One region of the Streptosporangium sp. H13245 genome, then DNA from elsewhere that is predicted to be linked to it. Evidence: riboswitches for the same ligand, from Rfam matches in the RefSeq annotation. Region 1 holds a riboswitch; each other region holds the start of a gene.
The links. A riboswitch is a leader RNA that binds a small molecule or an ion and turns the genes downstream of it on or off. The one in region 1 is predicted to bind cyclic di-AMP.
Positions count from the first base shown of each region.

Region 2: linked by a shared signal. The riboswitch ahead of ACW9TB_RS11405 (C40 family peptidase) and the one ahead of ACW9TB_RS30840 (CHAP domain-containing protein) in region 1 are both predicted to bind cyclic di-AMP.
Region 3: linked by a shared signal. The riboswitch ahead of ACW9TB_RS06600 (C40 family peptidase) and the one ahead of ACW9TB_RS30840 (CHAP domain-containing protein) in region 1 are both predicted to bind cyclic di-AMP.

Region 1 covers NZ_JBSZKT010000032.1:30,010-40,222, forward strand. Annotated here, with positions in the region: gene ACW9TB_RS30835 (ABC transporter substrate-binding protein) at 1-1,222, opposite strand, end outside; gene ACW9TB_RS30840 (CHAP domain-containing protein) at 1,781-2,476, opposite strand; cyclic di-AMP (ydaO/yuaA leader) riboswitch at 2,495-2,632, opposite strand; gene ACW9TB_RS30845 (TetR/AcrR family transcriptional regulator) at 3,529-4,107, opposite strand; gene ACW9TB_RS30850 (oxidoreductase) at 4,123-4,998, opposite strand; gene ACW9TB_RS30855 (hypothetical protein) at 5,273-6,211, shown strand; gene ACW9TB_RS30860 (DUF6716 putative glycosyltransferase) at 6,327-7,529, shown strand; gene ACW9TB_RS30865 (polysialyltransferase family glycosyltransferase) at 7,632-8,915, opposite strand; gene ACW9TB_RS30870 (glycosyltransferase family 2 protein) at 8,915-9,841, opposite strand; gene ACW9TB_RS30875 (N-acetylneuraminate synthase family protein) at 9,871-10,213, opposite strand, start outside.
Region 2 covers NZ_JBSZKT010000004.1:345,613-355,825, forward strand. Annotated here, with positions in the region: gene ACW9TB_RS11390 (histone-like nucleoid-structuring protein Lsr2) at 1-18, opposite strand, end outside; gene ACW9TB_RS11395 (RDD family protein) at 1,311-2,465, opposite strand; gene ACW9TB_RS11400 (amino-acid N-acetyltransferase) at 2,694-3,335, opposite strand; cyclic di-AMP (ydaO/yuaA leader) riboswitch at 3,673-3,822, shown strand; gene ACW9TB_RS11405 (C40 family peptidase) at 3,828-4,877, shown strand; gene ACW9TB_RS11410 (helix-turn-helix domain-containing protein) at 5,071-5,271, opposite strand; gene lysX (bifunctional lysylphosphatidylglycerol synthetase/lysine--tRNA ligase LysX) at 6,318-7,775, opposite strand; gene ACW9TB_RS11420 (type III pantothenate kinase) at 7,898-8,680, opposite strand; gene ACW9TB_RS11425 (L-aspartate oxidase) at 8,680-10,213, opposite strand, start outside.
Region 3 covers NZ_JBSZKT010000002.1:590,876-601,088, reverse strand. Annotated here, with positions in the region: gene ACW9TB_RS06615 (ABC transporter permease) at 1-1,792, shown strand, start outside; gene ACW9TB_RS06610 (hypothetical protein) at 1,887-2,741, opposite strand; gene serA (phosphoglycerate dehydrogenase) at 3,046-4,635, shown strand; gene ACW9TB_RS06600 (C40 family peptidase) at 5,134-5,748, opposite strand; cyclic di-AMP (ydaO/yuaA leader) riboswitch at 5,736-5,969, opposite strand; gene ACW9TB_RS06595 (3-isopropylmalate dehydrogenase) at 6,110-7,156, shown strand; gene ACW9TB_RS06590 (branched-chain amino acid aminotransferase) at 7,329-8,423, shown strand; gene ACW9TB_RS06585 (Uma2 family endonuclease) at 8,532-9,119, opposite strand; gene ACW9TB_RS06580 (O-methyltransferase) at 9,222-9,875, opposite strand; gene cimA (citramalate synthase) at 10,198-10,213, shown strand, end outside.

The sequences.
Region 1 (10,213 bases):
GGAAGACGGGCAGCAGGTCCTTGACCGAGGCGCCGAAGATCTGGCCGGTCGGCGCGTCGTTGAAGAACGGGTTCTTCAGGTCGGCGACCGCCGGGTCCTGCTGCGCGACGAGCGAGCTCGGGAAGGCCGCGGCCTCCTGGAAGGCCATGATGTGGCCCTCCTTGCCGGTGAGGTAGTTCAGGACCTCGGCGGCCTCCTTGGGGTGCTTGCTCTGCTTGGGAATCGCGAGGTAGGAGCCGCCCCAGTTGCCCGCGCCGCCGGGCACGGACGCGACGTCCCACTTGCCCTTGTTGTCGTCACCGGCCGCGCCGGAGACCACGCCGAGCATCCAGGCCGGGCAGCCCAGGGTCGCGAAGGCACCCTTCTTGATCGCGGCGTTCCACGGCGGGCTGAACGAGGCGAGCTTGGCGGTCAGGCCCGCCTCACTGAAGCTCTTCACCGTGTCGAAGGAGGTCTTGACGGCCGGGTTGGTCTCGATGATGAGCTGGTTGTTCTTGTCGAAGTAGTTGACGTTGCCGTTCTTCGGCGCCTCCTGCGACAGGATCACGTTGTAGAGCGTGTTGGGGCCGTCGAGGAACTTGGGATCGGTCTTGCCGGGGTTGGCGGCCTTGAACTTCTCGCCGATCGCCTTGAAGGCGTTCCAGTCCGGCCAGAGCTTGCCGACCTCCTCGCGCTCGGTGGGCAGGCCCGCCTTCTCGAACAGGTCCTTGCGGTAGCACATGGTCATGCCGCCGATGTCGGTGCCCAGGGCGAAGAGCTTGCTGTCGGCGTTGATGCCGTTCTCCCACTTCGCCGCGGGGAAGTCGGCCTTGCGGCTGTCCAGCCCGTACTCGGCCAGGTCGGTGAAGAACTGCGGGCGGGCCTTCATTAGGCCCATCGCGCCCTCGTCCAGGGCGATGATGTCGGCCGCGCCGCTGTTGGCCTGCAGGCGCTGGAGCAGCTGCGGGAGGTAGACGTCCTCGAAACGGTCGGTCAGGTTCTGGTACTTGACCTGGATGTTCGGGTGCGCCGCGTTCCACGTCTCCACGGCCTTGTCGTAGCCGAAGTTCTCGCCGCCGCCGAAGGTGTGCACGGTGATGGTCACCGGCTCGGCCGCCGCGGCGGAGCTGCCGCCCGCGGCGGGCGCGGCGGGCTCGCTGGAACTGCACGACGTGATGGCCAGGGCGGTGGCCGCCATGACCGCGACGGCGGCGAGCCTGCCGTGCCGCTTGTTGTTCAACATTCCGGACCCCTCTCAGGTGGTCGCCCGAATCATTGGGAGGCGACATCGCGGACCGGTCCCCGACAAACGCGGTCCTCGCGACGAGGTCGTTCCTCAATGTGCTTTGGGAGCGCTCCCACGAAGAGTGGACGATGGGCAACCGGGACGTCAATATGCCGAAACTCAACCGTTACATCCGGCCGTTTTAGGTAGGACTTTCGGTATGAAGTGGGGATATATCACCCATAAGGGTGATTGGGAGCGCTCCCATCTCATGGACATACAGTCGGGGCATTTCGTGTCCGCGCGGGGTGCGCGGGCGGCCGTCATCGGGGGCGTCGGCCGGAGTTGGGCGTCGGCAGGAGGGGCGTTGGCGGGAGGGGGCCGAGCGGGGAGGTGCCGGGGAACGCCGGAGAACGCCGTCAGGGGCGCCGCTCGTTCGAGCGGCGCCCCTGGGAGTCGTGGACCGGCCCGCGCTCACCGGCGGGGGTGCCGGGGTGCCCGCGCCGTTCGCACTATTCGCGCGGTTCGCGCCGTTCGCGCCATGAGGGATGGCGGTACGGGCGGCGGGTGCGGGTGTCAGTTGGAGTAGACGGGGTAACCGTAGCCGACGACCTGGGAGACCGGCCGGACGCGCTGCTCGACGTCGCCGTTGCCGGTGTTGCCCTCGATCGTGGTGATCGTGCCGTCTCCGTTGTCCTTCTTCACGAAGCCGACGTGGTCGATGCCGTCGATGGTCTTGCCACCGGCCCAGTCGAAATAGACGACGGCGCCGGGGGTGGGGATGGTGCCCCAGTGCCCGTTGTTCCTGAACCACTTGGCGTGGGCGACGGTGTAGGCGTCCCAGCCCATCGTGGGGCGGATACCGGCCATCTCGCCGACCCAGGAGACGAACATCGCGCACCAGGGGGCGTTGGCGTAGTCGTACACGCTGTTGCCGCCGTCGCGGGCGAGGGTCTCCTTGGCGCGGGGGGTGGACATGTACCAGGAGTGGAACTTGGTCCCGCCGCCCTGGGCGTTCTCGCGGACGCCGATCTGCTTGGAGGCGAGGTCCAGGACCTTCGCCGCGGAGACCTTGGGGAGCCTCTCGGCCACGATCTGGAGCGGGGTCTTCGCGGTCTTGGAATCCTGGGCCCTGGCGTCAACGGGCGGCGCGTTCACGACACCGTGACCGTCGGCCAGGGCGGTGCCGGTGGCGCCGGTCGCCAGGGCGACACACGCGCCCAGGACGGCGCACGCTGTACGGGGGGTGGAGATGAGGCGATGCTTGGCCATACGGGGGTTCGACTCCTTGCTTCGCTTCCATTCCGCCTACCGGGTTAGCTGACGGGTTCGGGCTGGGAAGTGCCCTACGGCGCACAGTGCGCTGATTCACCCCAGGAACGTGGTTCCCCGGTTCCGCAGACCTCGCGGATTCGGCGGCCGTGCTCACCGTGGCGGAGGGATCCACCGGGTGGAACACGGTCGGGCAATGTGACGGCAATGCTCAGATCTGGATAGACCTAGACAATTGCCATGAACAGGACGAACGTACGACAAGAGGACAGACGATTACAAGTGGGACACATTGCTCTGACTTGGTAATACGTCCGAGCGGAGGGGGTGCGGCGGGGTGTCGCCCGGCCCGGGGAGAGGGGTGGGCCGCGCCCGGTCGCGCCTCTTCCCGTCGAGTGGGAGGGTGTCCGGGATCCTCTGTGTCCACGGCGATCCCGCTTTCCGGGACCCGCCCGCGAGGTGTCCGCGGAGAGATGGTATTACGCGCGGACGAAGCCCCTGGTGGGAGGCGGTGCGCCCTCGAACTCTCGAACAGGTATTCGATAGTAAAAAGTATGCGGATGGTAGTGGTTTTCCCATGGAAGACCCGGAGACGGCACGCGGGACCCGGCGGCTCGCGACCCGTGCCCGAAGGGGTTTCCGCAGCTCAGAGCGATGAGGCGAAGGTGCGATCGGCCCGTTGGCGGGCCTTGTCGCCCGGAGGGTAAAGAAACGCGCCCTCGGAGGGGCTCGGCGGTCGCGGAGGTAAAGGCGCGAGGTAAAGGAAGACGCTTTCCCAAAGGCCCCGCCGCTCATGGAGGTAAAAGCGCACGGGGTGGCGGCCTCCGGGTTTCACGGCTTTGGGGTTACGGGGCTGGCTTCGCGGCGCTGGTTTCATGGCCCCGGTTTCAATGGCTTCGGCTTCGCGGTCCCGGCTTCACGGCTCCGGTTTCGTGGCGTTGGCCTCACGGGCCCGGGGTTACGGGCCCGGGGTTACACGACACCGGCTTCGCGATCCTGGCCTCAAGGCCCCGGCTTCGCGGCCCTGGGGGTACGGGCCCGGCTTCACGGCCTCAGCTGTTCGCGCCGGACCACGCGCGGAACAGTGGGAGCAGGAACCGGTCGACCGTCTCCTCGACGAACTCCCGGTCCAGTGGCTTCCCGGTGAAGAACAGCCGGTACCACACCAGCGCCTCGGTGACCTTCCTCAGCTCCGCGGGGTCCACCGGCCCCGGCAGCTCGCCGCGCTCCCCGGCGCGGTCGAGCAGCGGGGTGGTGCCCGTGATGTCGGCGCGGGGCACGTTGTCGCGCAGGGCGGCGGCCAGGTCGGGTGAGGTGAGGAGCGCGGGGAACAGGCCGAAGATCATCGCGTGTTTCCGCTCCAGGATCCGGCAGAACCCGTCCACGACCTCGATCAGGTCCCCGCGCATCGACCCGGTGTCCGGCGGCGGCTCGACCTCGATCCCGAGGTGGTTGCAGATCAGGTCCACGACCAGCGCCTCCTTGCCCGGCCAGCGACGGTAGATCGTGGCCTTGCTGGCGCTGGCCCGCCTGGCGATCTGGTCGACGGACATCCGGTCGTATCCGACCTCGGACAGCAGGTCCAGAGTCGCGTCGAGGATCGCCCGTTCCCGTGCGGGATCGAGACGCAAGGTGCCTCCGGTGGTTCACGAGTGCTGCTTGATCTCCCCGAATCGTACGCCCGTCAGCTCCTCCGACCTCTCCCAGAGCTTCGCCGCCACGGCCGGGTCCAGCGCCTTCGGCGAGGGGCGCAGTGGCTTCGGCCCCGGCCCGACGTACTGCCCGCCCCTCGCGCCGGGGGAAGTCGCCGCGTACAGGGAGGGCAGGGCGCCCTTGGCGGGCGGCTGCAGGGCCAGGCGCAGCAGGGCGTTGACCGGGCGGGTGAGGGCGCCCAGCTTCATGATGCCGGTGGCCGTCATGCCCGGGTGGGTCGCCAGGCTGAGCAAAGCCGTCCCGGAGGCGCGGCGCTGCAGCTCCAGGGTGAACAGCAGGTTGGCCAGCTTGGAACGGCCGTAGGCGGAGAACCTGCCGTACCGGCGTTCGAGCCCCAGGTCGGCGAAGTCGATCGCGCCGACGGAGTGGGCGTCGCTGGAGACCGTGACCACCCGCGCGGCGGGGGCGGCCAGCAGGCGCGGCAGGAGCAGCCCGGTCAGGGCGAAGTGCCCCAGGTGGTTGACGCCGAACTGGGTCTCGAAGCCGTCGGCGGTGGTCTGACGGGGCATCGGGCCCACCCCGGCGTTGTTGACCAGCAGGTCGAGCGGTCCGTCGACCGTCTCGGCGAACGCGCGCACCGACGCGAGGTCGGCCAGGTCGAGCGCCCGCACCTCGGCCGCCGCCCCCGGCACCGCCGCCCTGATCGCGTCGAGCGCGGCCCGGCCCCTGTCCGCGTCGCGCGCGGTCAGCACGACCCGGGCGCCGTGCCTGGCCAGTTCGAGCGCCGTCGGCACCCCGATGCCGCCGCTCGCACCGGTGACCACCGCGACGGAGCCGGTCAGGTCGGGGATCTCGTCAGCTGTCCACATCGCTCGCTCCTCGTGCCGGATTGACGGACGGATCTACGATGGATCATAAGGTGTACGAAACGGTTCCGTACACCAAGGTAAAGACAGAAAAGATCATCTGCAAGCGCACGTGGTCGGCTGTTCACCCGCAGTTCCCGAGCGCTTAAGGCCGCCGGGTTAGGTTGTGGCAGTCGTGAACGGGTCATCGCCCGGCGTGGAGGACGGTCGAGACCACGCGCGGGAGCAGGGTTCGGCCGTTGCCTGGGTGGAATCCCCGTTGCAGATGCTCTGTGCGGTGGAGGCCCACCATGCCGGGCTGCTCGGCGCCCGCAGTCATCTCGTGCCCAGGGCGAAGCTCCGCCCGCTGGCCGTGACAGGTCGCGAACTCGGCCGTCTCACCCTGCCCGAGGGGCTGGAGCTCACCGAGGCCCGGCCCGACATGCCCCGGCCGCGCCGGGGTGAGACCTGGGTGGTGGGCGACGCCTTCTCCGGCAAGGTCCAGTTCCGCTGGCTCACCGCGCTCCCCGGCCGGATCGTGATCGTCGACGACGGGCTCGCCACCATCAGGCTCCTGGAGCTGCTCACCGACAGGGTCGGAACGCCCCTGCTGAGGGCGAGGGCGAAGGTGGGAAGGCTCAGGACCGCCCTCGGCGCGGCGGCCGGGCTCAGGCTGCGCGCCGCCGCCCGCTCGGGCCGTCTGTCGATCTTCACCGCGCTGCCCGTCCCCCCCGACCTGGCGAAGGCCGTACGCGCCAGGGGAGCCGAGCTGGTCACCCACGACTTCGCCTGGCTGCGGTCCCAGCCGCTGCGCAGGCCCCGCCCCGAGGAGCGCACCGTCGTCCTCGGCACCTCGCTGGTCCGCAACGGCCTGATCCACCGCGACCGCTACTTCACCTGGCTGGCCGGGCTCGGCTCGGCCGAGCCGGTGGCCTACTTCCCGCACCGCCGCGAGGATCCCGGTGATCTCGCCCGGGTCGGGGAGCAGCCTGGCATCACCGTCTACGACGGCGGGATCCCCGCCGAGATGACCCTGCGCGGCCTGGCCGCCGAACAGCGGGTGCTGAGCCTGCCGTCCACCGCGGTCACCTCCCTGCGGGTCCTGCTCTCGGCCCGGGGCGTCGCCGTGGAGACGGTGGACGTCCCCGACGAGTGGTGGACGGCCGAGGCCGCGCCGTCCCTCCGCTCCCACCTGTCGAGGTTCGCCCATCACGACACGGGAGTCGCAGGGCCATGACCCCACGGCCGGGACCCGCCGGGCTCGCCGCCCGCGGGACGCGCGCCGTGTCGCTTTCCCACACACGAATCCTCTCCACACACGAAACCGGGGGATTCCCCGCCGGAGGTTCTCTTTGAAGGTCCTGGCCGTGGCCGACTCCGACTCCTACCTGAAGTGGGCGGCCTGCCTGCTGAGGGACCTGCCCTCGGGCTGTGAGACGGAGCTTGCGGTCGTCCGTACCCCCATCACCCCGTCGCCGGCGCAGATCCACGCCGCCGTCGTGGGTTCGGCGGCCGATCCGCCCGTGCTGTCGGCCCGCGCGCTGCGCCGGTCCGCGGAGCGTTTCAGGCCCGACGTGGTGCTCGTCGCCTGTACGGGACCTGTGGTGGACGTGCTGACCGGTGACGTGCTGGCCGGGCTGCGGCCCCGGCCGGTGTTCGTCTCGGGGCTGCCGGGCATCTCCGTCCCCGCCACCGAGAAGGCGTGGCTGTTCCGCAGCGGGTGCGACCTGTTCGTGCTGCACAGCGGCCGGGAGGTCGAGGAGTTCTCGGAGATCGGCACCCGGCTGGGCGGGGGCGGCCAGATCGGGCTGGCCCGGCTGCCGTTCCTGCGCGGTGACGCGGAGATCTCCACCACCGGGCCGCGCGACCGGGTGGTGTTCGCCACCCAGGCCAAGGTGCCCAAGCGCAGGGAGGAGCGCGAGCGCGTCCTGCTCTCCCTGGCCGAGCTGGCCGGACGCCGCCCGGACCTGGACGTCGTCGTCAAGCTCCGCGCCCTGGACACCGAGCGCCAGACCCACAACGAGCGCTACCACTACCAGCGCCTGTGGCAGTCGCTCGTCGAGGCGGGTCAGGTGCGCGCCGAGGCCGTGCGCTTCGCGGTGGGTCCCATGGACGAGCACCTGACCCACGCGGCCGGGTTCGTCACCGTCAGCTCGACCGCGGCCCTGGAGGCGATCGCCCAGGAGGTGCCGCTGCTGGTGCTGTCGGACTTCGGGGTGGGCGCCGAGATGATCAACCTGGTCTTCGAGGACAGCGGCCTGCTCGGCACCCTCGACGACCTCACGGCCGGGCGCTTCCTGGACCCCGACGACGGCTGGTGCAAGGTCAACTACTTCCACCCCGGCGGCGAGAGCGACTGGGTGTCGCGGATGGTCTCCCTGGTCGGGCAGGCCCGCTCCGGACGCCTCGTCCCGGCGAACTCCCTGCTCGAAGGTCCCGAGTACGCCGCCGCCCGCCGCCGTGCCCGCATGCGCGTGGAGGTGCCGCCGAACGTGCTGCGCGTCGGCTACCGCGCCAAGCGCCGGATGCGCCGCTACCTCAAGGCGCTCGGCTAGGACCCCCGGAGCGATCCTCGCGGGCGCCGCCGGTCTCCTTCAAGGAGAGGCGGCCCCGCGCGGTCGCGGCGGACGCCGGGGCGGGACCCGGCGAGGGTTTTTTTAGGGGAACGCCCTCGACAGGCGGTTGCGGAGCCTGCCCAGGGGGCTCCGCTCCCGGGCGGCGGCCTGGGGGGTGATCAGGTCCAGGGCGCCGAGGCGCTGGCGCTTGAAGTAGCGGGCCGGGCCGTGCGTCTCCAGGTAGGCGGCGGCGCCCTCGCGCAGCTCCGGATACACCTCGGCCTGCATGCAGTAGCCGACCGCGCTCACCAGGGCGGGAAGATCCACCGGCGGCGGTTCCTCCAGGGAGCCGTCCGCCGACAGGCGCGGCAGCAGGGCGTCGGTGACGGTGGCCGGGATCCGGTTGCTGTTCTCGTACGGGGCGAGCCGCTCCAGGACCAGGTCGCCGCCCACCGTCGCCACCGGGAGCCCGAAGTAGCGGCTCGCGGTGATCAGGGCGGTGGAGAAGCAGCCGACCACGAGCTCGGGCCGCAACGCGGCGAAGCACGACTCGGCGGGTACGGTCTCGGCCACGACCTCCAGCTCGACGCCCAGCTCGGCGGCCGTCTCGCGCAGTTGCTGGGCGTGCCTGCGCCCGGCCGCCGGGTGGGGCTTGAACAGCACGCCGCGAAACCCCCTGGCGACGAGGCCGCGCAGCATGTCGGCGTGCAGCCCCGCCTCCTCCTCGGGGGTGACGATGTCGAGGGCGGACAGGTACTGCCCGAGGATCATCGCCCGGCCCGAGGGCGCGTTCCCGGACCCCCCGCCGACCTTCCCGATCACGTCGAGGAAGGCCCGGTCGGGGAGGGTCTCGGCGGGAACCCCGTACTCCGACAGCAGCAGCGGCGTCAGGCCCGGGACCAGGTCGAGGTGGAGCAGGCGGGTGATCCGGCCGGAGATCTCCAGCGGCAGCGGGTCGCGCGTCGGGCCGTAGCTCATCAGGCCGTCGGAGTAGACAGAGATCGGGCAGTCCTTGACCAGCCCGCCCAGGGTCCTGCCCGGGGGGACCGCGATGGACTCCAGGATCAGCTCGGCGGGCCCGTCGCCCAGGGACAGGTGCGAGCCGACCAGGCGGCTCAGCATCGGCACCTCGATGACGCGCGCCTTCCAGTCCGAGGGGTGCAGCGGGGCCACGATCTCGTTCCACGAGTGGAGCTCGTCGAAGCGCGGGCGCAGCGCGGCGAAGCCCGGGGTCTCGTCCAGGGACGGGGTGATCTCCGGGATCGCCGCGTTGTTGGACACCAGCAGGATCCGGCGTCCCTCGCGCGGGCCGAAGCGGCCGTCGTCGATCGCCGCCGCCAGCGTCATCGCGCCGAACAGCGTCGAGGCGTAGAACAGCTGCGTCATCAGCCCTCCAGGAGTCTCTGCAGGATCTGGTCGCGTTCCGGATCCAGACGGGTCTCGGCGAGCAGGTCCGTGGGGAACCGCCTCAGGGTCGCGGCGCCGCGCTCCTCGAAGCGGGCGCGAAGCTCGGGGGAGAACCGCTCGCCCATCTCCAGGTGGTGGGCGAGGAGCGCGCGGAACATGCGGACCGCCTTCGGCATGAACTCCTCCTCCAGGCCCTCGAAGACCAGGTCGAAGGCGTCGAAGAAGTGCAGCTGCCTGGCGTCGCCGATCTGCGTCAGCGAGCCCGACACCATCCGCCGGTAGAACAGCCCGGCCAGCGACACCACCGCGAACGAGCCCGCACCACGGTGCAGCCGCCAGATCCACGGCCTGTCCTCGGCGGTGTGCAGGTGCCCGGGGAAGGTCAGCAGCTCGCCGAGGTCGCGGCGGTAGACCCCCGCCCACGCGTACGGGTAGTCGACCATGGTCTTCGACCGGGCGGGCAGGATGTGGTCGCGCGGCTTCAGCACGACCCCCCGGGTGGCGAGCGGCGCGCGGTGGATCACCCGCTTCCTGCCCTCCACCTGGACGTGGTCGACCCGGACGAAGTCGCAGCCGAGCCGCTCGATCGCCCCGACCAGGTTCTCCAGGTATCCGGGCGCGAGCCAGTCGTCGCCGTCCATGAAGGTCAGGTAGCGGCCGGAGGCCAGGGAGACCCCGAGGTTGCGCGCGTCGGCGAGCCCGACCGGTGCGTCGTTGTGCAGCACGACCAGACCGGGCAGGTCGTCGCGGAAGTCCTCGACGATCTGCCCGGTCTGGTCTGCCGATCCGTCGTCCACCACGATGAACTCGAAGTCTCGGCGCGCGTTCCTGACCAGCGAGGTCAGCGCGTCACCGATGTAGGCCTCCGCGTCCCGCACCGGGACGACGACGGACAGCTTGATCAAGTTGTTGTTCCCATTCCCGTGTCAGAGGGTCATACGGTGGCGCGGCGCAGGCGCGACTTGGGAGCCTCCTCGCCGGGGAAGACGCGCTTGACACCGTCGCCCAGGGCGGTCTCGATGATCCGGATGTCGCGGACCAGGTGCTCCAGGCCGGCCGGCTCCAGCGAGGCGGCGTGGTCGGAGCCCCACATGGTGCGGTCGAGCGTGATGTGCCGCTCCACGGTCACCGCGCCCAGGGTAACCGCCGCGAGCGAGATCTGCAGGCCGCGCTCGTGGCCCGAGTAGCCGACCGGCACGCCGTACCGCTCCTGGAGGGTGACGATCGTGCGGAGGTTGGCCTCCTCGGGAGGCAGGGGGTAGGTGGAGGTGGCGTGC
Region 2 (10,213 bases), on a different contig from region 1:
CTGGATCTGCTTGGCCATCTACACAATCCTTTCGCGGAGTATTGTTTCATTCGCAAGCTAAACATATACCCGCGATCGAAGAGCGGCAATTCCAGGAGCCCGGCGATTCTCACAGGCAACCGAGACTCCCAGTCGAGCCTCCTGTGGATCAGCTCTTCTGCGACTCGGGGCCGGGCCGTTTTGCCGGGCGCCGGCCGACGGCTTCACTCCGAAGTAGCTTGACGACTCCGAAGATGAAGGCCCCGCCGACGACCGCCGGGGGTATCAACGCGGACAATACGTCGTACATTCGTCCTCGCTCCGCACCGTGGGTGGCTTTCTGGGGACCATGGAAATGTGGCGGCGACTCTCCGGGCCGCGCGGGCGCGCCCGATCGGTCCGGAACCGCCCACAGATGACCATAGCGCCACCAGCCGGTGACGCGCGTCAGGCAGGGGCGACCATGCCGTCTCTCTCCAGCCTAATGCTTCTCTCCAGCCGCCTTACCGGTTGCAGTCGTAAAGCCGTGAGGAAAAACCGGCGAGGCGATCAGGTGATCATCACCGTCTCCGTAATACCAATGCCCGGCGGGTTCCCGGCCGCCCCTCCATCGGCCTCCCGGCGACGAATCCCCTGCTGGAGGGGCCTGCCCGCCGGGATGAACGGCACCGTGCCATGGAACCGGAGATCGCCGCGATCGGGTTCATCACGGGAATGCCCGCCACCGGCAGAACGCCCGGACGGAGAGCCGCTCGCTTCATCACCCCGGTGTGAGCCGATGCGACACAAGCGTATGGAACAAGACGGATCTTCAACACTTTCTCGTCAAGAGTACGACCCGCTCTGGCACGGAGTACATAGTCGTAGACCGTATAACCACCAAAGACGATGGGCCCCTCGGACAACCCCGCCAACACCACGCGTCCCCGATCCGGATCCGTAAGAAGGCCTTCACCGACCGTCCTGAACACGCGACGGAAGGCGAAGAAGAGAATCCGGCGCGGGGTCACCGAGGATGCCGGAGGCACGCCGAGCCGACCATTCGGCGAGTAGTGCGCGAACCCCCGACGGGGGTGGATCCGGCATTGACGCCTCATAGGAGACCCACGGGCGCCTGTGAGCCCGTTGTGGGCACCGTACGCGAATATTCCGGCGAGCGGGCCGAGACTCGGTCATAAGTTCCCCCACGTTGCTCAGGGCGCGGCAAATGGTTTTGCGGCTTCCGTGACCCCGGACCCGAGCCCCTTACGGGCCCCTATGGCCCCCCGTTTTCTCGCCCGCGCACGAAAACGGGGCCGGCGGTTGAACCGCCGGCCCCGTTATTCAGGGAACTACTTGATCTTGACGACGACCGTCCCGGCCACCTTGTCGTGCAGGGCCTGCTGCAGCGGCTTGTCCCACAGCTGCCACAGGACGTTGACGACATAGAAGATGTAGGCGACGAATCCCAGGAACGGGATCCAGGTCAGGCCGTAGGGGCCCCAGAGCACGCCGGCGCGCTTGACCGCCGCGTCGGAACCGAGCCCGCCGGGCGGCAGGGCGCTGCCGACCGGAACGACCTTGATGCCCAGGACCATCTTGCCGACCGTCTGCCCGCCCCGGCTGAGCATGAAGAACTCGTAGGCCACGTAGATGGCCGCGGTGATCAGGGCGGTGAGCAGGGCGGCGAGGAAGTAGCCGCCCCCCTCCGTGATCGTCGTGCCGTTGAAGGTGGGAGCCGTCACGACCAGCGCGGTGATCACCGTGTTGACGATGAACAGCGGGATCGCCAGGATGACCCCGTCGACGATCCTCGCCACCAGGCGCTGCCACCACTCGGCGAGCGGGGCGGGCGCCCCGGGGGGACCGCCGTACGGCTGGCCGTAGCCCTGCTGCCCGTACGCGGGCTGCTGCTGGCCGTAGCCCTGCTGCTGCCCGTAGTCGGGCTGCTGACCGTAGCCCTGCTGCTGGCCGTACCCTGGCTGCTGACCGTAGTCGGGCTGCTGGCCGTAACCGGGCTGGGACTGCTGGCCGTAGCCGGGCTGCTGCTGGCCGTAACCCGGCTGCTGGCCGTAGCCCTGCTGCTGACCGTAGTCGGGCTGCTGGCCGTAACCGGGCTGAGACTGCTGCCCGTAGCCGGGCTGCTCGTGGGACGCCTGCTGGCCGTAGCCGGGCTGCTGTCCGTACGCGCCGGTCCCGCCCTGCTGGCCGTAACCCTGCCCGTAGCCGGACTGCTCGTGGGACGCCTGCTGGCCGTAGCCGGGCTGCTGACCGTACGCGCCCGTCCCACCCTGCTGTCCGTACGCGCCGGTCCCGCCCTGCTGACCGTAGCCCTGCTGCTGTCCGTAGTCGGACTGCTGGCCGTAGCCCTGCTGCTGCCCGTAACCGGGCTGCTGGCCGTAGCCCTGCTGTCCGTAGCCCTGCTGTCCGTAGCCCTGCTGGCCGTAACCGGGCTGGCTCTGTCCTGGGCCGGTGTTCGGCTGTGAGGCCTCCGACCGATATCCCACAACTGTCACGTCGGGGTCGAGTTCGCCAGCGGCTCGACCCGCGTTGTGCTGTCCGTAATCCGGGTGCCCCGACGGTGTGCGATCGCGGTCGGGATCATCCTGTGGATACGGCGGCTGTCCGGTGCTCACCGCGTCACCTCACTTAGACTGCGCATGTGGCAAATGTCAGACGCACATGCTTGCTGCTGCACAAGGTATCGACATAGGTATCGACAGTCACCTTTCCGATCAGTCAGCTCCAAAGTCATCGGAGTCGGGCTCACGTGTCAGGTGCAGCAGCATCCGGGAGTTTCCCAGGGTGTTGGGCTTGACGTGCTCCAGGTCGAGGAACTCCGCCACACCCTCGTCGTAGGAGGCGAGAAGCTCGGCGTAGACCGCGGGGGCGACGGGAGTGCCCTGGATTTCCCGGAATCCGTGCCGGGCGAAGAAGTCGAGCTCGAAGGTCAGGCAGAAGACCCGGCGCAGGCCCAGTTCGACGGCCGTGCGAATGAGCGCGGAGACGATCCGGTGGCCGATCCCCATTCCCCTGCGGTCCGGATCGACGGCGACGGTGCGGATCTCGGCCAGGTCCTCCCAGAGGACGTGGAGCGCCCCGCAGCCGATGACCGCGCCCTCCGCGTCGGTGGCGACCCAGAACTCCTGGACGTCCTCGTACAGGGTGACGGTGGCCTTCTCCAGCAGGCGCGGGCCGACGCCGCCGTAGGTGTCGACGAGCCGCCTGATGGCGCGGACGTCCGGGGTGCGGGCGCGGCGGACCGTGATCTCGGGGCCCGCGCCGGGCACGGGCGAGGCTCCCTCGGATTCGGCGCGCCGCTCCCCTTCGCCGGGGGCACGAGCCGGTACGGGAGAATGCTCAGCAAGCTGCTCCATGACCGTTCAGCGTACGTCCCTCGCCGCTCTTCAATTACGGCTCATCCTTAACTCGCAGCCCACAGCCCCCACGTGACCCTTGGTGATCGCTTTACCACACCGAGCGCACGGTGCCTCCCATGTGCCGAGATTCACCTTTGGCACGGTCCCGGACCTGGGAAGACCTTCGCCACACCCGTCACCTGGGCGGTAAAGCCAGCGTAATGGCCATGTTGATCATATTGCCATGTGATCTTTCCGTGACATTTCAGTTGCGAAACCTCTACTGAATTCGCAGTTCTGGTTGAGCAGGAACCACGGGTGCACTAATCTCCGTGCTCGATGTCAGAGACGTAAAAAGCCTGACCCGCCGAATCCCCCGCCGAGGGGGAACCGGGGACCCACCACAGTCCTCCGGGGTGAATCCGAGTGCCACCGGCGCACCCGGTAGGGCTGCCTCCGGCCCGAACCCGTCAGCTAACCCGGTAGGCGGCCGAGGAGAGGAGCCTGTTGGTGAAGCGCACGCGCGACCGCGGAGGAAAGCACGCGGGCGACGACGCCCGCTGTCGAGAACGCGCGCCGCGAGGGCTGCGCCGCCGCATGGCGGTGATCGGCCTGGCATTCGCCACCCTCACCCTCGGCACGCCGCTGATGTCGGCCACCGCCGACCCCGAGCCCAGCCTCCAGCAGCTGGCCAAGCAGGCCGAGAAGCTGCACGAGGAGATCGGCACCCTCGCCGAGCGGTACAACGGCGAGCGGGTCAAGCTCAAGCAGGCCCAGCGGGCCGCGGAGAGCGCCAAGAAGACCCTCGCGTCGAGCGAGTCCGAGCTGGCGTCCCGCCGCACCAAGGCCACCCTCCTGGCGCAGAGCACCTACATGTCGGGCGGCCTGAACTCCGGGCTCGCCTTCACGCAGGCGACGGACCCCGACACCTTCCTCGACCAGGCGACCACCAACTACGCGCTCCAGCAGCAGCAGAGCGAGGAGGTCGCCCAGGTGGCCCGCGCGATCGAGGCCGCCGAGCGGGCGCAGGCCGGGGCCAAGGCGAGGACCTCCGAGGTCAAGAAGCTCCTGGCGGAGATCGACGGCAACCGGACCAGGATCGAGCGGCTGGTCGCGCGGGTCGAGAGCAACCTGTTCAGCGAGGTGCGCAGCAGGGCCGTCAGCAACAGGGGCGCCCGGGTGCGGACCAACGTGCCCATCGTGGGCAGCGGCAAGGCCGCGGAGGCCACCCGCTGGGCGCTCACCCAGCAGCTCAAGCCGTACGTCTGGGGCGCCGAGGGTCCCAACTCCTTCGACTGCTCCGGGCTGGTCATGTGGGCCTACCAGAAGGTCGGCATCAGCCTGCCGCACTACACCGGCGACCAGTGGACCGCGGGCACCCACGTCGGCAGGGACGAGCTGCGTCCCGGCGATCTGGTCTTCTTCTACAGCGACCTGCACCACGTCGGGATCTACATCGGCGCGGGCCTGATGATCCACGCGCCCCAGACGGGTGACGTCGTCCACATCGCCACGATCGACAACCGGCCCTTCGCCGGAGGCGTCCGCATCGCAGGCTGATCCGGAAATGTCCGCGTCGTCGGCTGAACGTGCTCGGAGGGGTCACCGGCTGAACGCATCCGGAGGGGTCACCGGCTGGACGCGCTCGAAAGCGTTCGCGTCGTCGGCTGAACGCACCCGGAGGCGTCGCCGGTTGAACGGCGCCTGGACCGCACGCGTGTCCGGCCCGACCTGCCGGACACGCGGCGGTGTGTCAGATCAGGCGGCGGCGGGCGGCCCAGGCCACGGCCTCGATCGCCGTGGCGACACCGATGCGGTCGCAGATGCCTCTCAGCCTGCGCCTGACGGTCCGCCCGCTGATGTCGAGGCGACGGCCCACCCGATCGACCGTGACACCTTTGGCGAGCTCAGCCAGCAGCACGAGGTCGTCGTCGCTGAGACCGATATCGCTCATGCCCAGGGGGCTGTCGCCATGGCGTGAATCCACTTCTGGATATGCCATCAAGAGTCACTCCCCCCACTCTGGAAACCGGGTGCGAGACGCCGGAAATGAATACCGTCCGCCAGGAACGGTAAACGCCTTGTTCAAAGGTCGTCAAGTTCCGCTCTTCATAACGTGCGTCCAGTATTGACATAGTAGGCGCTACATGAAGTACTCATGATATGTCAGTGCCTTTGCGGCTATGTCATGATCAAGCCCAGGCACGAGCCGGCAAGCCCCCCCTGGCTGCGGCGATCGAAGCCCCGGCAGAACAAGGTTTCGCCGGAACCACCGGGCGTGCCGGAGCCGGCCCCTCGGGGATCCGGCCCGCCCGCATTTCTCGGAAAAACCGATCTCTTCCAGATACTCTTCGGGCGACCACGGTCACTCAGCGCCTTGACGGCACCCCGCGGAAAACACGGAAATATGAGGGTCAAGGGAGCAGCTTTGCGGCATTCGCGAAGTATCGCGCGGCAGCGATGGGGTGCCGAGCGATATTGGACGTGCTGTAAATGGATTTCCGCACCACACGAAAAGGCGTCCGCCATTGCGGGGAACCCCGGGCGCGACGACCGTTTCCGGCCCACCGGTTTCGCCCTGCCCGCCCCGCCTCCCCCCGCACGCCGTACGGGGACCCCCACCCCCGCGGATCCGCGGGGGTGGGGCCCGGCGCCGCTCCGCCACGCCGCCCCGAGCCGCCTCCTCAGGGGAACGGCCCGGAGACGATCGACGAACCGCCCCGCCGTGCCCCGGCCGTACGGCTCCTCGAAAACCGCGCGGGATCGCGAGAGGCGCCGCCCGGTGCGGCCGGGACGCTCACCGGACCTAGCGGCGTCCCAGCGCAAGAGGGTGCCGCCCGCGAAAGCGCGGCCGGGACGCTCGCCCTCGACGCGCCACGGACCGGGCCTCGGCCCGCCTCCGGGTCGCCCCGGCCGGGCCCCGGCCCGGAGGCGACACCGGTCCCCACGGCCGTGATGGCCGTGGCGCCGTACGAAGGGGAGGGTCCCTCCGTGCCGGGCTCAGGTGGTCGGCTTGACCAATGGGAACAGGATGGTCTCGCGGATGTTCCTGCCGGTGAAGGCCATGACGAGGCGGTCGATGCCGAGCCCCATGCCGCCGGTGGGCGGCATCGCATATTCCAGGGCCGTGAGGAAGTCCTCGTCAAGCTGCATGGCCTCGACGTCGCCGCCCGCGGCGAGCATGGACTGCTCGGTGAGGCGGCGGCGCTGCTCGACCGGGTCGTTCAGCTCCGAGTAGCCGGTGCCCAGCTCGGTGCCGAAGCCGATCAGGTCCCACTTCTCGGTGAGGAGCGGGTTGTCCCGGTGGTTGCGGGCCAGCGGGGAGGTCTCCAGCGGATAGTCCATGACGAACGTGGGCTGGACGAGCGTGTGCTCGACGAGGGCCTCGAAGATCTCCTGGACCAGCTTGCCCTGGCCCCACTTGGCGTCCCAGTGGATCCCCCGCGCGTCGGCGAGCCCTCGGACGTGCTCCAGGGGCGTCTCGGTGGTGACCTCCTCGCCCAGCGCCTCGGAGACCGACCCGTACAGGGTGATCCTCGGCCACTTCGCCAGGCCGAGGTCGATCTCCTGGCCCTGGTGGACGACCACGGAGTGGCCGAGGGCGGCCACCACGGCCTTCTGGATCATCCGCTGGGTCAGGTCGGCGATGTCGTTGTAGTCGAGATACGTGCCGTACGCCTCCAGCATCGTGAACTCGGGGTTGTGGGTGGAGTCCGCGCCCTCGTTGCGGAAGTTGCGGTTGATCTCGAAGACCTTCTCCAGGCCGCCGACCACCAGCCGCTTGAGATAGAGCTCGATCGCGATGCGAAGGTAGAGCCCCATGTCGTACGCGTTGATGTGGGTCCTGAAGGGCCTGGCCGTGGCTCCGCCGTGGATCGGCTGGAGCATCGGCGTCTCGACCTCCAGGTAGCCCTCCTCGTGCCAGAAGTCGCGGACGGCCCGGACCACCGCGCTGCGGGTGTGGGCCGTCTTCCTGGCCTCGTCGTTGACGATGAGGTCGACGTAGCGCTGGCGGACCCGCGCCTCGGGGTCGGTGAGCCCGGCGTGCTTCTCCGGCAGCGGGCGCAGGCACTTCGAGGTGATCGCCCAGCGGTCGGCGAGGACGGACAGCTCGCCCCTGCGGGAGGTGACGACCTCGCCCTCGACGCCCACGTGGTCGCCGAGGTCGACATCGCGCTTCCACGCGGCCAGGGACTCCTCGCCCACCCGGTCCAGGGAGATCATGACCTGGAGGTCGCCGGAGCCGTCGCGGAGGGTGGCGAAGCAGAGCTTGCCACCGGTCCTGGACAGCATCACGCGGCCGGTGACGCCCACCCTGTCGCCCGTCGCGGTGTCAGCGGGAAGATCGATGTGTTTCTGACGGATCTCGGCGTTGATCGCGGTGCGCGGGAAGTTCACCGGGTAGGGGTCGACGTCCTCGGAACGAAGACGGTCGAGCTTCTCTCTGCGTACGCGCATCTGCTCGGGCAGATCATCGGCGGGATTCGTCACATCATCGGTCACAGTCCCAAAGGGTACCGACGTGACAAACTTCGCGAGTTCGTCGACCTCCCGGCGCCGCGACCGGTGCCGCGACGTCCTCAGACGGTGTTGCGGTGGTAGATCAGGCGCAGGCCGATCAGCGTGAGCCAGGGCTCGTGCATGTCGATCGAGCGGGCCTCGCTCACCACGAGCGGCGCCGCGCTGCCGGTGGCGACCACGGTGACGTCGTCGGGGTCGTCGGCGAGCTCCGCCGCCATCCGCTCGACGATCCCGTCCACCTGGCCGGCGAAGCCGTAGATGATGCCGGCCTGGAGCGCCTCGACGGTGTTCTTGGCGATCACGGAGCGGGGACGGATCAGCTCCACCTTGTGCAGCTGCGCCCCCGCCGCGGCGAGCGCGTCCACCGAGATCTCGATGCCGGGGGCGGTCACCGCGCCGACGTACTCCCCCTTGGCGGAGACGGCGTCGAAGGAGGTCGCGGTGCCGAAGTCGACGATGACGCACGGCCCGCCGTACAGCTGGATGGCCGCCAGCGCGTTGACGATGCGGTCGCTGCCGACCTCCTTCGGGTTGTCCATCCTGACCGGCACCCCGGTGCGGACGCCCGGCTCGACGATCACCGCGTTCACGTCGCCGTAGTAGCGGCGGCACATCTCGCGCATCTCGTTGAGCACCGAGGGGACGGTGGAGCAGATCACGATGCCGTTGACGTCGGCGCCCTTGAGCAGCGGCGACTGCCCGAGCAGCCCCTGGAGCACGACGGCGATCTCGTCCGCCGTGCGCCGGGCCTCCGTGGAGATCCGCCAGTGCTCGATGACGTCCTCGCCCTCGAAGAGGCCGAGAACGGTGTGGGTGTTGCCGACGTCGATGGCAAGCAGCATCAATTCCCCCGAAGGTCCAAGGCGATGTCCAGCGCCGGCGCCGAGTGCGTGAGCGCGCCCACGGCAAGGTAGTCAACACCTGTTTCGGCCACATCGCGAGCGACCTGGAGGGTCAGCCCCCCGCTGGACTCCAGCCGCGCCCGGCCGGCCACCAGCCGTACGGCCAGCGTCAGCTCCTCGACGGTGAAATTGTCCAACAGGATCTCCTCCGCTCCCTCGGCCAGCACCGGTTCGATCTGGTCGATCCGGTCGACCTCGACCTCGATCGGCAGGCCGGGGTAGGCGTCACGGACCGCCCGGAACGCCTCGGCGACCCCGCCGGAGGCCACCACGTGATTGTCCTTGATCAGCGCGGCGTCCGAAAGCGACATGCGGTGATTGGTACCGCCGCCGCACCGGACGGCGTACTTCTCCAGGGCGCGCAGCCCCGGCAGCGTCTTGCGGCTGTCCCTGATCCTGGCCCCGGTCCCCTCGACGGCCCGGACCCACTCGCCGGTCAGGGTCGCGACGCCGGACAGGTGGGTGAGCAGGTTGAGCGCGGTGCGCTCGGCGGTCAGCAGGTCCCGGGTGGGGCCGGTGACGGTCATCAGCACGTCGCCCCTGGCGACGCGCTCGCCGTCCTTGACCCTGCGCTCGGCCACCAGGCGGCCCTGGCTGAGGTGGGAGAACGCGCCCTCGGCCACGGCCAGCCCCGCGACCACGCCGTCCGCGCGGGCCACCACGTCGGCGGTCGCGGCCTGGTCCGCGGGGATGGTGGCGACGCTGGTGACGTCGCCCCCCTCCTGAAGGTCCTCGGCCGCGGCGGCCTCCAGGATCGCGGTCACCGCTCCCGGGTCCAGGCCCGCCTCGACGAGGTCGTTCTCCACCTGGGGTGGCAGCGCGGTCACGCGCCGCCCGTGCGGTACGTATGTCATGGCCGGTCCCTCCGCGGTCAGAGTGGTGTCGAGGTGGCCCAGCCACCGGTCGTCGTTTCGCTCGGGAAAGTCCTCACGCCAGTGTGACCCCCGGGTCTCCTGGCGTTCGCGGGCGGCCGTCACGAGCGCGGAGGCGACCGTCAGCAGGTTCGTGGTCTCCCAGGACTCGGTGCACGGCTCGACCTCCACCGGGGTCCACCTGAGGTTCAGCAGGGCCCTGGTGACCTCTCCCAGGGACTCCTGGCCGCGCAGCACGCTCGCCCCCCGGCTCATGTGCGCCTGGATCCTGCTCCGGGCCCTGGGGTCGATCAGGCCGGTGGGGCGGTCGTCGGGGGCGGGCTCACCCGCGACCGGCCGCCCCGCGCCACGGGCGGCCCGTACCGCGTGGATGTCGGCGGCGATGCGCCCGGCGAAGACCAGGCCTTCGAGCAGGGAGTTGGAGGCGAGCCGGTTGGCGCCGTGCACGCCGGTGCACGCGACCTCGCCGCACGCGTACAGGCCGGGCACGCTGGTACGGCCGCGCAGGTCGGCACGGACGCCGCCGCTGGCGTAGTGGGCGGCGGGGGCGACGGGGATGAGCTGGGTGACCGGGTCGATGCCGTGCTCCAGGCAGACCGCG
Region 3 (10,213 bases), on a different contig from region 1:
CCTGGTGTTGGCGGCCCTCGGCGTGGTCATCGTCGTCGTGGAGGTCGTCCTCCTGGCCGGACCGGCGTTCGCCGTCGGCATCCGGCGCCGTCGCCGCGAACTCGCGCTGATCGCCGCGCAGGGGGGCTCACCTCGTCATCTGCGCGGTGTCGTCCTCGCCGACGGGCTCGTCCTGGGACTGGCGGCCTCCCTGCTCGGAGCCGCGGGCGGGATCGGGATCGGCGCGGCCGTCACGCCGTTCGCGCATCCGGGCCCCCTGGAGGTGCCCCTCGGCCCGATCGCGCTCACCGCGCTCCTGGGAGTGGTGAGCGCGCTGCTCGCCGCCGTCGTCCCCGCCGTCCAGGCGTCACGGACGAACGTGGCGGAGGTGCTGGCAGGTCGCCGGGACCGGGTCGTGGAGCGCCGGGGCCTGCCGGTGCTCGGCCTGTTGCTGCTGCTGGCGGCGGCAGCGGTGATCATCGTCGGCGCGGTCCTGATGCGTAGCTCGGCGCGGTTCGGGCAGATGTACACGATCAGCCTTCTGGCGAGCGCGCTGCTCGGGCAACTCGGGCTGGTCCTGCTGACACCGTGGCTCGTCGGCGCCGTCGCGCGCCTGGCCGTACGGCTCCCGCTGCCGTTCCGGATGGCCGCCAGGGACGCCGCGCGCAACCGGGGCCGCACGGCGCCCGCGGTGGCCGCGGTACTGGCGGCGACCACCGTGTTCACCGCCCTGGCGGTGATCATCTCCAGCCATAACGCCCTGTCGCGGGAGCGCTACACGCCCCAGTACGTGATGGGAAGCACGTTCGTGATCGGTCCCTGGTCGAATCCCGCGCTCTGGCAGGAGACCAAGCGGACCGTCGCCTCCATCCTGCCCGGTGTGCCGACGATCGAGGCGGGGAGGTTCGCCAAACCGGACCTCTCGTCGGTGAACATCGTGTTCCAGCCCGGCTGCATCGGCGAGTGCCTGTCGTCGGTCGCCTGGTCGCAGGACCCCCTCGTGGGCGGGGTCGACCTGCTCCGCTACTTCCTGCGCGGTTCCGACCCCGCCGCGGAGGCCGCCTTCGCGGAGGGGAAGGCGGTGGTGTTCGATCCGCGGCTGCTGCAAGGGGGAAAGCTGGTCTTCACGACCGACTTCGAGGGGCGCCCCTCGCACTCGATGCCCGCGGTCGTGCGGCGCCCACCCGGCGATCCGCTGATACCCGTGGTGCTGCCCGTCTCACTGGCGGCGAAGCTCGGTCTCATCGTCAACCACGACACCCTCATCGTCGACCCGGCCGTGTCGCGCACGACGCCCGAGCAGGAGGAGCGGCTGCGGGACGCCCTGCGATTCGTCAGCCCCTCGGCCTACGTCAGGGTCGAGCGGGGTTTCCAGAGCAGCTTCTTCACGACACTGCTCGCCTTCGGCCTCGGTGCCGCCGTCCTGGTCCTCGGAGGTACCTTCACCGCGACCGGCCTGGCCGCGGCGGAGGGGCGTCCCGACCGGGCGACCCTGGCGGCGGTGGGGGCGACCGGCCGCGTCCAGCGTCTCCTCGTCGCGGGGCAGGCCGCGTTCGTCTCCGGCCTGGGGGTGGCGGGAGGGACGCTCGTCGGGGTGGTCGCCGGAGCGGCGAGCGTCTTCAGCAGGTTCTACGGCGAGCAGGGCTCCGTTGCCGGGCCGGTGAACGACATGTCGTCCGGCCTGGTCCCCCTCGCGGTCGACGTCCCCTGGCTGATACTGGGAGGGGTGATGGTCGGCCTGCCGCTGCTGGCGGCGCTGCTGGCCGGAATGTGCGTCCGGACGAGGGTGGTGCTCACCCGCCGCCTGGCCTGAGACCATCCCGCGGCCGGTCCCGGGCCCGGCCGTCTCCTCGCACCGCGAGGAGACGGCCGGGTACCGGCGTGTGCCCCCGGCGGACCGGCCAGGGTCAGTCGGTGACGTCCGCGCAGACCACGTGGGCGCCCAGCTCGACCATCCGCTGCTCGCTGCGCGCGTCGGCGACCCTGGCCATCAGGATCGGCGCCTCGCTCGCGGCGAGCTGCGGCAGCCGGGCGCGTACCCCGCGATGGATGTCCCTGACCACGTCCTCCGCCGCCGACATGTGCACCTTCACGTGCAGCATGATCCCCGGGGCGCCCGAGGAGGTGCTGGCCTCGGAGATCCACACGTGGTGGACGAGCGGGTAGTCGACGAGCAGGTGCGAGATCGCGGCGCGCAGCGCGGGCAGGATCGGGTGGTCGCACCGGCGGTATCCGGGGTCCACCATCTGCATCGGGCCCGACAGGTGCGGCCGGGGCGCCGGGATCCACGGCTGGGAGGGCGCGGCGGGCACCGGCGTTCTCTGCGGGCGCGCGGGCGCGGGCCGCGAGACCGTGGCCATCGCCCCGGTCGCGTACGCCGTCGGCGCCGCGCTCGACAACGCGGGCGTGGGGCCGCTGCGTGTCGAGAGCAGGTAGCGCTGGAGATCCTCGATCGGCACGGCCGCGGCCGCCGGGCCCGCCGCGTCGATCACGATCTCCCGCACGCCGGTGACGCGCTGGATGTCGAGGATGGTGTCGGCGTCGCACGCCGACAGCGAGTGGCTGCCACGGTGCCGCGCGTAGGTGTCCGCCGAGGTGTATCCGAGCAGGACACGATCACCGGCCTGGGTCGTGCCGAGCACGACGGAGCGGTCGGGTCGCACGGCAACCAGGAGTCCCCATTCGGCCAGCGCCGCAAGCAGCCGATGCGGGTCGCCGTGCTGCGCGAGCACGTTGCCGAGAGCGGGGTTCCCGATGCTCATATGAGGAACGATAGGTAGTGGACCACGGCTTATCAGGGTAATCGCGAAGTTTTCCTGGGATCAATACCAACTTGAATTTTGGGCGCATGAGATCTGTCAAGGACGGGTAAGCCCGCGTCCTGGGTCGCGAAGCCCCTCGCGGCCCTGGACCGTTCCGTGGTTTCCCCGCGTCTTTCCGGGCTTTCCGTGGCCTCTCCGGGCCTTGCGGGCGTCTCGGATCGCGGGACACTCGTGAACGCGTTCACAAGCGCCGATAGACTACGTGAGGTCCGTGCACCCTCACCGTCTAGTAAGGATCCAGCCTGTGAACAAGCCCGTCGTACTGGTCGCTGAGGAACTGTCCGAGGCCGGTCTCGCGGTCCTGGGCGCGGACTTCGAAGTCCGCCACACCGACGGCGCCGACCGTGCCCAGTTCCTGCCCGCCCTCGCCGACGTGGACGCGCTCATCGTGCGCAGCGCCACGCAGGTCGACGCGGAGGCGATCGCCAACGCTCCCAAACTCCGCGTCGTCGCCCGCGCGGGCGTCGGCCTGGACAACGTCGACGTGGAGGCCGCCACCAAGGCCGGTGTCATGGTCGTCAACGCGCCGACCTCCAACATCACCAGCGCCGCCGAGCACACCGTCGCCCTGATCCTCGCCTCCGCCCGCAACGTCGCCCAGGCGCACTCCGCGCTCAAGGGCGGCGAGTGGAAGCGCTCGAAGTACACCGGCGTGGAGCTCGACGAGAAGGTCGTCGCGATCCTCGGCCTCGGCAAGATCGGCCAGCTGGTCGCGCAGCGCCTCCAGCCATTCGGTGTCGAGCTGATCGCCTACGACCCCTACCTGCAGCCGGCCCGCGCCGCGCAGATGGGCGTCCGGCTGGTCTCGCTGGAGGAGGCCCTGAGCGAGGCCGACTTCATCACCGTGCACCTGCCCAAGTCCAAGGAGACCATCGGTCTCATCGGCGAGCGGGAGCTGCACGCGGTCAAGCCGAACGTGCGCCTCATCAACGTCGCCCGCGGCGGCATCATCGACGAGAACGCCCTCTACTCCGCGATCAAGGAGGGCCGCGTCGCCGGCGCCGGCATCGACGTGTTCCCGAAGGAGCCGGTCACCGACAGCCCGCTCTTCGAGCTCGACCAGGTCGTCGTCACCCCGCACCTGGGCGCCTCCACCCACGAGGCCCAGGAGAAGGCCGGCACCCAGGTCGCGCGCAGCGTGAAGCTCGCCCTCGCCGGTGAGTTCGTGCCGGACGCGGTCAACGTCCAGGGCGGCGCCGTCGCCGAGGACGTCAAGCCGGGCCTGCCGCTGGCCGAGAAGCTCGGCCGGGTGTTCACCGCCCTCGCGGGCGAGGTCGCCACCAAGCTCGACGTCGAGGTGCGGGGCGAGATCGCCTCCCACGACGTCCGCGTGCTGGAGCTGGCCGCGCTCAAGGGCGTCTTCACCGACGTGGTCGAAGACTCGGTCACCTACGTCAACGCCCCGCTGCTGGCCAAGGACCGCGGCGTGTCGGTCGAGCTGATCACCAGCTCCGAGAGCCCCGACTGGCGCAACGTCGTGACGGTCCGCGGCGTCCTCGCCGACGGCCGCGCGATCTCGGTCTCCGGCACCCTGTCCGGGCCGAGGCAGATCACGAAGATCGTCGAGGTCAACGGCTACCAGATGGAGATCGAGCCGACCGACCACCTGTCGTTCTTCACCTACACCGACCGCCCCGGCATCGTCGGCGTGGTCGGCCGCATCCTCGGCGACCACTCGATCAACATCGCCTCGATGCAGGTGGCCCGGGACGCCAAGGGCGGCAAGGCGCTCATCGCGCTCACCGTCGACACCGCCATCCCGGCCGAGGTGATCGACCAGATCGGCTCGGAGATCGGCGCCGACAGCGGCCGTTCGGTCGACCTCGCCGACTAGCCGTCCCACCGCAGTGGCCGCCGCCCCCGCGCCGGGGCGACGGCCACTGCTCGTCTCAACATGTGAGAAGTGCGTACGCCGGGCGAGACGGCGTTTCCGCGGCCAGGTAACCTGGAGTGAAATGCGCCAGGTTCTCGTAGTTCTTACCTGCCGCGGCGGGGCCTGACAGGGGCAGGCCGGCGACTCGCCGCGGTGCCGTGGCGCTTGCCGGCCCCAAGCCCCCGTCGCCGGTCCGTGATCCGGACCCGCGACATCAGGCCTGGTTGGAGTCCGGACCGGAGTCTCGACCACCTTCCTTGCTCGCATGCGACCGAGACGAGATTCGCCATGTACGACATGTATCCCTGGAACCGTCCCGACGAGACCGAGGACGAGGCCATCGACGCGCTCCAGACCGCTCTGGACCGCAGGGACAACGGCGGTGCTCCCACCCGCTGAACCCGTTCTCGCCGCCACCGGGATCCTCAGGACCTCCCGGGGGTGGTTCGCCGGCGTGTCTCATCCGCCGGTCACGACCTCGGTCGCGAGCTCGACCCGCTTGGCCAGCTGAACCCCCTGCGGGTCGGGGCGCACCGCGCCGGCGAAGGAGTCGCGGCGCCAGGAGTCGAGTTTCTCCTCCTTGACCACGTCGCCGGTCTGCGGGGCGTGGACCATGTAGCCGGGCTTCGTGATCATGCCGACGTGGCCGAGGCCGCTGAAGAAGACCAGGTCGCCGGGTTTGAGATCCTTCCAGGCGATCTTCTTGGAGAACGCGTCGTACTGGTCGTAGGTGACGCGGGGCAGTTTGATCCCGGCGGCGCCGTAGGCGCGGAGCATCAGGCCGGAGCAGTCGAAGCCGCCGTCGCCGTGGCCGGTGCCGCCCCAGACGTAGGGCGTTCCGCGCTTGGACAGGGCCCAGTTCACGGCCTTCTGCCAGGCGGGCTTGACGGCCGTGGCCTTCAGGGCCTGCTTCAACGCGGGGGTGTTGAGCGCGGCGGGCCCGGGGGCGGGGGGAGGGGAGACGGCCAGGGCGGCGGGCGAGGTCGCGAACACCGCGGCACCGGCGACGATCATTGAGGCGGAGATGGACAGGACGCGGGGGAGAACTGTGCCGGACAGGATGATTCCTTCCATAAGGCCGGCCGGGTGAGCTGTCGGGCTCGGGCGTGGAGGCCGCCCTACGGCGCGAGAACGCGCTGATTCGCCCCAAGGAATCCACGTGATGGCGAGCGGGAACGCGCTCCGGGGGAGGAGCGGGGTTCCCGGGGGCCCGGTGGATCCCGGAAAGAGTGGTTCCCCGGCTCCGTACGGGCCCGGTAAGGGGATGGCCCGAACGGATTAGGCATTGGTATGAATGGGAGGACCATAACGAAACCTCCCGAAACGGTCAATACCGAGCAAAGAAGGACAAAGCGATCAGGGGTGCCGCCGCGCGGACACGTCCGAGGAGTGAGACCGTTGTTCGATCACCGAGACGGACCGGTAGGGTGCCTGCATGGAGTCGCGTAACATTCGCCTGGCGGTCATCCCCGGGGACGGAATCGGAGTCGAGGTCGTCACCGAGGGGCTGAAGGTCCTCGAAGCGGTCGGCACGAAGGTGGAGACCACCACCTACGACCTCGGCGCCAAGCGCTATCACGAGACCGGTGAGACCCTGCCGGACCCGGTCCTCGACGAACTACGCGGATACGACGCGATCCTGCTCGGCGCGGTCGGCGACCCCAGCGTGCCCCCGGGCATCCTGGAGCGCGACCTGCTGCTCAAGCTCCGTTTCCAGCTCGACCACTACGTGAACCTGCGCCCGGTCAAGCTCTTCCCCGGCGTCCAGACCCCGCTGGGCAAGGCCCGCCCCGAGGACATCGACATGATCGTCGTCCGCGAGGGCACCGAGGGCCCGTACGCCGGAGCGGGTGGCGTCATGCGCCGGGGCACACCGCAGGAGATCGCCACCCAGGAGTCGCTGAACACCGCCTACGGCGTCGAGCGCGTCGTGCGCTACGCCTTCGACAAGGCGCTCGCCCGCCCCCGCAGGAAGCTGACGCTGGTCCACAAGACCAACGTGCTCACCTACGCCGGCGACCTCTGGGCCCGCACCTTCGACCGGGTCGGCCTGGAGTATCCCGACATCCAGACCGACTACTGCCACGTCGACGCGGCCTCGATGTTCTTCGTCAGCCAGCCGGAGCGCTTCGACGTGATCGTCACCGACAACCTCTTCGGCGACATCCTCACCGACATCGGCGCGGCGATCGCCGGTGGCATCGGCCTGGCGGCCAGCGGCAACGTCAACCCCGACCGCACCGCGCCGAGCATGTTCGAGCCGGTCCACGGCAGCGCCCCCGACATCGCGGGCCAGGGCAAGGCCGACCCGACCGCGACGATCCTGTCGGTCGCCATGCTCCTCGACCACCTCGGCATGGCCCAGGAGGCCGCCAGGGTCGAGCAGGCCGTCGCCGACGACCTGGTCGAGCGGCTGGCCGGATGGGCCGGCCGGACCACCCACGAGATCGGCGACGACATCACCGCCCGAGTAGCCGGCTGAGGAAGCCGCCTCCCTCGACCCCGACGCGCCTGGCGGCTCACCCGAGCCGCCAGGCGCGTTTTTGTTTCTCCAGCACTGCCGGTTTTCGGCATGGATGGAGTAGTTTCCCGTTACCCGGTCCGACGCAGAATGGACCAGAGGGTAAGCCAGACACCAAGAGAAGGATCCTGCGATGACCACCGCTCAGAAGCTCAGCTTCGACGTGCAGCTCTCCGACCACGCTCGCACCGCGGCAGAGCGCGAGCAGGTACTGGCGAGCCCGGGGTTCGGTCAGGTCTTCACCGACCACATGATCTCGATCGACTACACCGAGGGGGAGGGCTGGCACGACGCCAGGCTCGTGCCGTACGGCCCGCTCAGCCTCGACCCCGCGACGTCGGTCTTCCACTACGCGCAGGAGCTTTTCGAGGGACTCAAGGCCTACCGCCAGGAGAACGGCACGATCGTGACCTTCCGGCCGGAGGCCAACGCCGCCCGCTTCAACACCTCCGCGCGGCGGATGGCCATGCCCGAGCTGCCCGAGGAGACGTTCGTCGAGTCGCTGGAGCTGCTCGTCCAGACCGACCGCGAGTGGGTGCCGACCACCCCGGGGCACAGCCTCTACCTGCGTCCCTTCATGATCGCCACACAGCCGGCGCTCGGCGTCAACTACCCGTCCAGGACCTACAGGTACATGGTCATCGCCTCTCCGGCGGCGGCCTACTTCGGGGGAGGGAAGGCCGTGGCCGTCTGGCTCTCCACCGAGTACACCCGCGCGGCCCCCGGCGGCACCGGCTTCGCCAAGTGCGGCGGCAACTACGCGGCGGCCTTCGTGGCCCAGCGCCAGGCCGTGGAGCAGGGCTGTGACCAGGTGGTCTGGCTCGACGCGGGCGAGCACCGCTATGTCGAGGAGATGGGCGGGATGAACCTGTTCTTCGTCTACGGCGACCGCCTGCTGACCCCGGCGCTCACCGGCACGCTCCTGCCCGGCATCACTCGCGACTCGATCCTCTCCTTCGCCTCCGACCTCGGCCTGCACGCCGAGGAGGGGCGCCTGTCGGTCGAGGAGTGGCAGCGAGGCTGCGAGACGGGCGAGCTCACCGAGGTCTTCGCCTGCGGCACCGCCGCGGTCGTCACCCCGGTCGGCTCGGTCAAGGGCGCCGACCGCGCCTGGACGATCGGCGACGGCACCCAGGGACCCGTCACCTCGAAGATCCGCGAGGAACTCGTGGGCATCCAGTACGGGACCCGCCTTGACCCGCACGGCTGGGTCCACAAGATCTGCTGACCTCGTACGGAGGAGGCCCGGCCGCAGTGTCCCGGGGTTCCGCGTGTCCGGACGGCTCCGTGGAGGAGGCCCGGCTTCCCACCGGGCCGGGCCTCCTCCCGGGCGGGTCTATCCGTCGATCAGCTTGCCGGTGTCGATCGTGAGATTCCAGGGCGCGGGAAGCTCAAGGGGCTTGCCCAGTGACTCGGTGATCTCGTCGGCGTATCCCTCCGGGCTTGGACGGCTGAGCAGCCTGAACCGGTTCGCGAAGGTGTCGACGACCAGGTAGAGCGGGACTCCCGCGAGCGCGCAGGCCCGGGGTTTGACCACGTGGTCATCGTGACCGCTGCTCGGGGAGACGACCTCGGCGACCAGCAGCGTGGCGTTGGCGTGCACGTGGCTGGGATCCCAGAGGGGAGGATTGGGGGGAACGACGATGAGGTCGGGCTCGATGCGGTCCGCCTGCACCTGCAGGAGGAGTCTGGCCTCCGGATAGACACGCCATCCTTTCTCCATCGCGAACGGTATGAGCTGCGCCATCAACTGGTAGACGACATCGGCGTGGGCGATCGTGGGCATCTCCCTCACCACGATCCGGCCGCTGAGGAGCTCGATCCGATGCTTCTCGAACCGGTCGACGAGCTCCAGGTAGAGACGTTCGAGCTCCGCCTGATCGGTGATCTGGTAGGTGGTCGATCTCTCCATGAGCAGTCCCATGAGGTCATCCTTCCCTCCGCGCGGGTGGGCGCAACGTGTTTGGCATGTCGCTTAAAGTAATCGGAAAGGTTTCCGCCCGCCCGGGATTCGGGAAAGTTCTCGTCAGTGCTTTCGAATCATGGTGAGGCCGTCGGCGATGGGAAGCATGATCGAGGTGACCCGCTCGTCGGCGCTGACCATGTCGTTGAACTCGCGGATGTGCCTGACGGTCTCGTCGTCCCTGGTGGGGTCGGCGACGTGGCCGCTCCACAGGGTGTTGTCGACGAGGATCACCCCGCCGGGGGCCAGGCGCGACATGAGGATCTCGTAGTAGACGGGATAGTTGACCTTGTCGGCGTCGATGAACGCCAGGTCGACGGCCGGGTGTTCGGGAAGCTCGCGCAGCCGCTCGGCCGCGGGGCCGATCCTCAGCTCGATGCGGTCGGCGACCCGCGCCTTGTCCCAGTAACTCCGGGCGACCGCCGTCCACTCCTCGCTCACGTCGAAGCAGGTGAGCCCGCCGCCGGGAGCGAGCCCGCGGGCGAGGCAGATGGAGGAGTAACCGGTGAAGGTGCCCACCTCCACCGCGTTCCTGGCGCCGCCGAGCTGGGCGATCATGGTGAGGAAGCGCCCCTGGTCGGGGGAGATCTGCATCGACGCGCTGTCGCCGGTCATCTCGCGGGTCTCGACGGCGAGCGCGTCGAGGACGTCGTCGGGCTGGGTGGTGTGCGCGAGCAGATACTGCCCCACGGTGGGGTCGAGATAGGTCGCCTTCATGGAGCCCATTCTCGCCCGTGCCGGACGGCGGCGTGGGGTGATCCCAGGTCCTGGCCGGTCCGTGTCCGGCCTTGTCCGGCCCGTGTCCGGGCCGGGCCGACGCGCCGCAGGTCTCGGATCCTGAGATCGATGTGTCAGATGGTGTCGGCGTGTGGCAGACTCCGAAGCATCATGTTCTACGGTCTGCTCATTATCGGCAGGCGCGCTGGCTGAAAAGGGACACCGCCAGCGCGCAGACCTCTCACGTCCGTGAGGGGTCATTTTTGTTTCCAGAAGCCGGATGAGCGCGCGGCGAATCATCGAACCCGCGAAGGAGAATGACATGGCCGACGATCGTT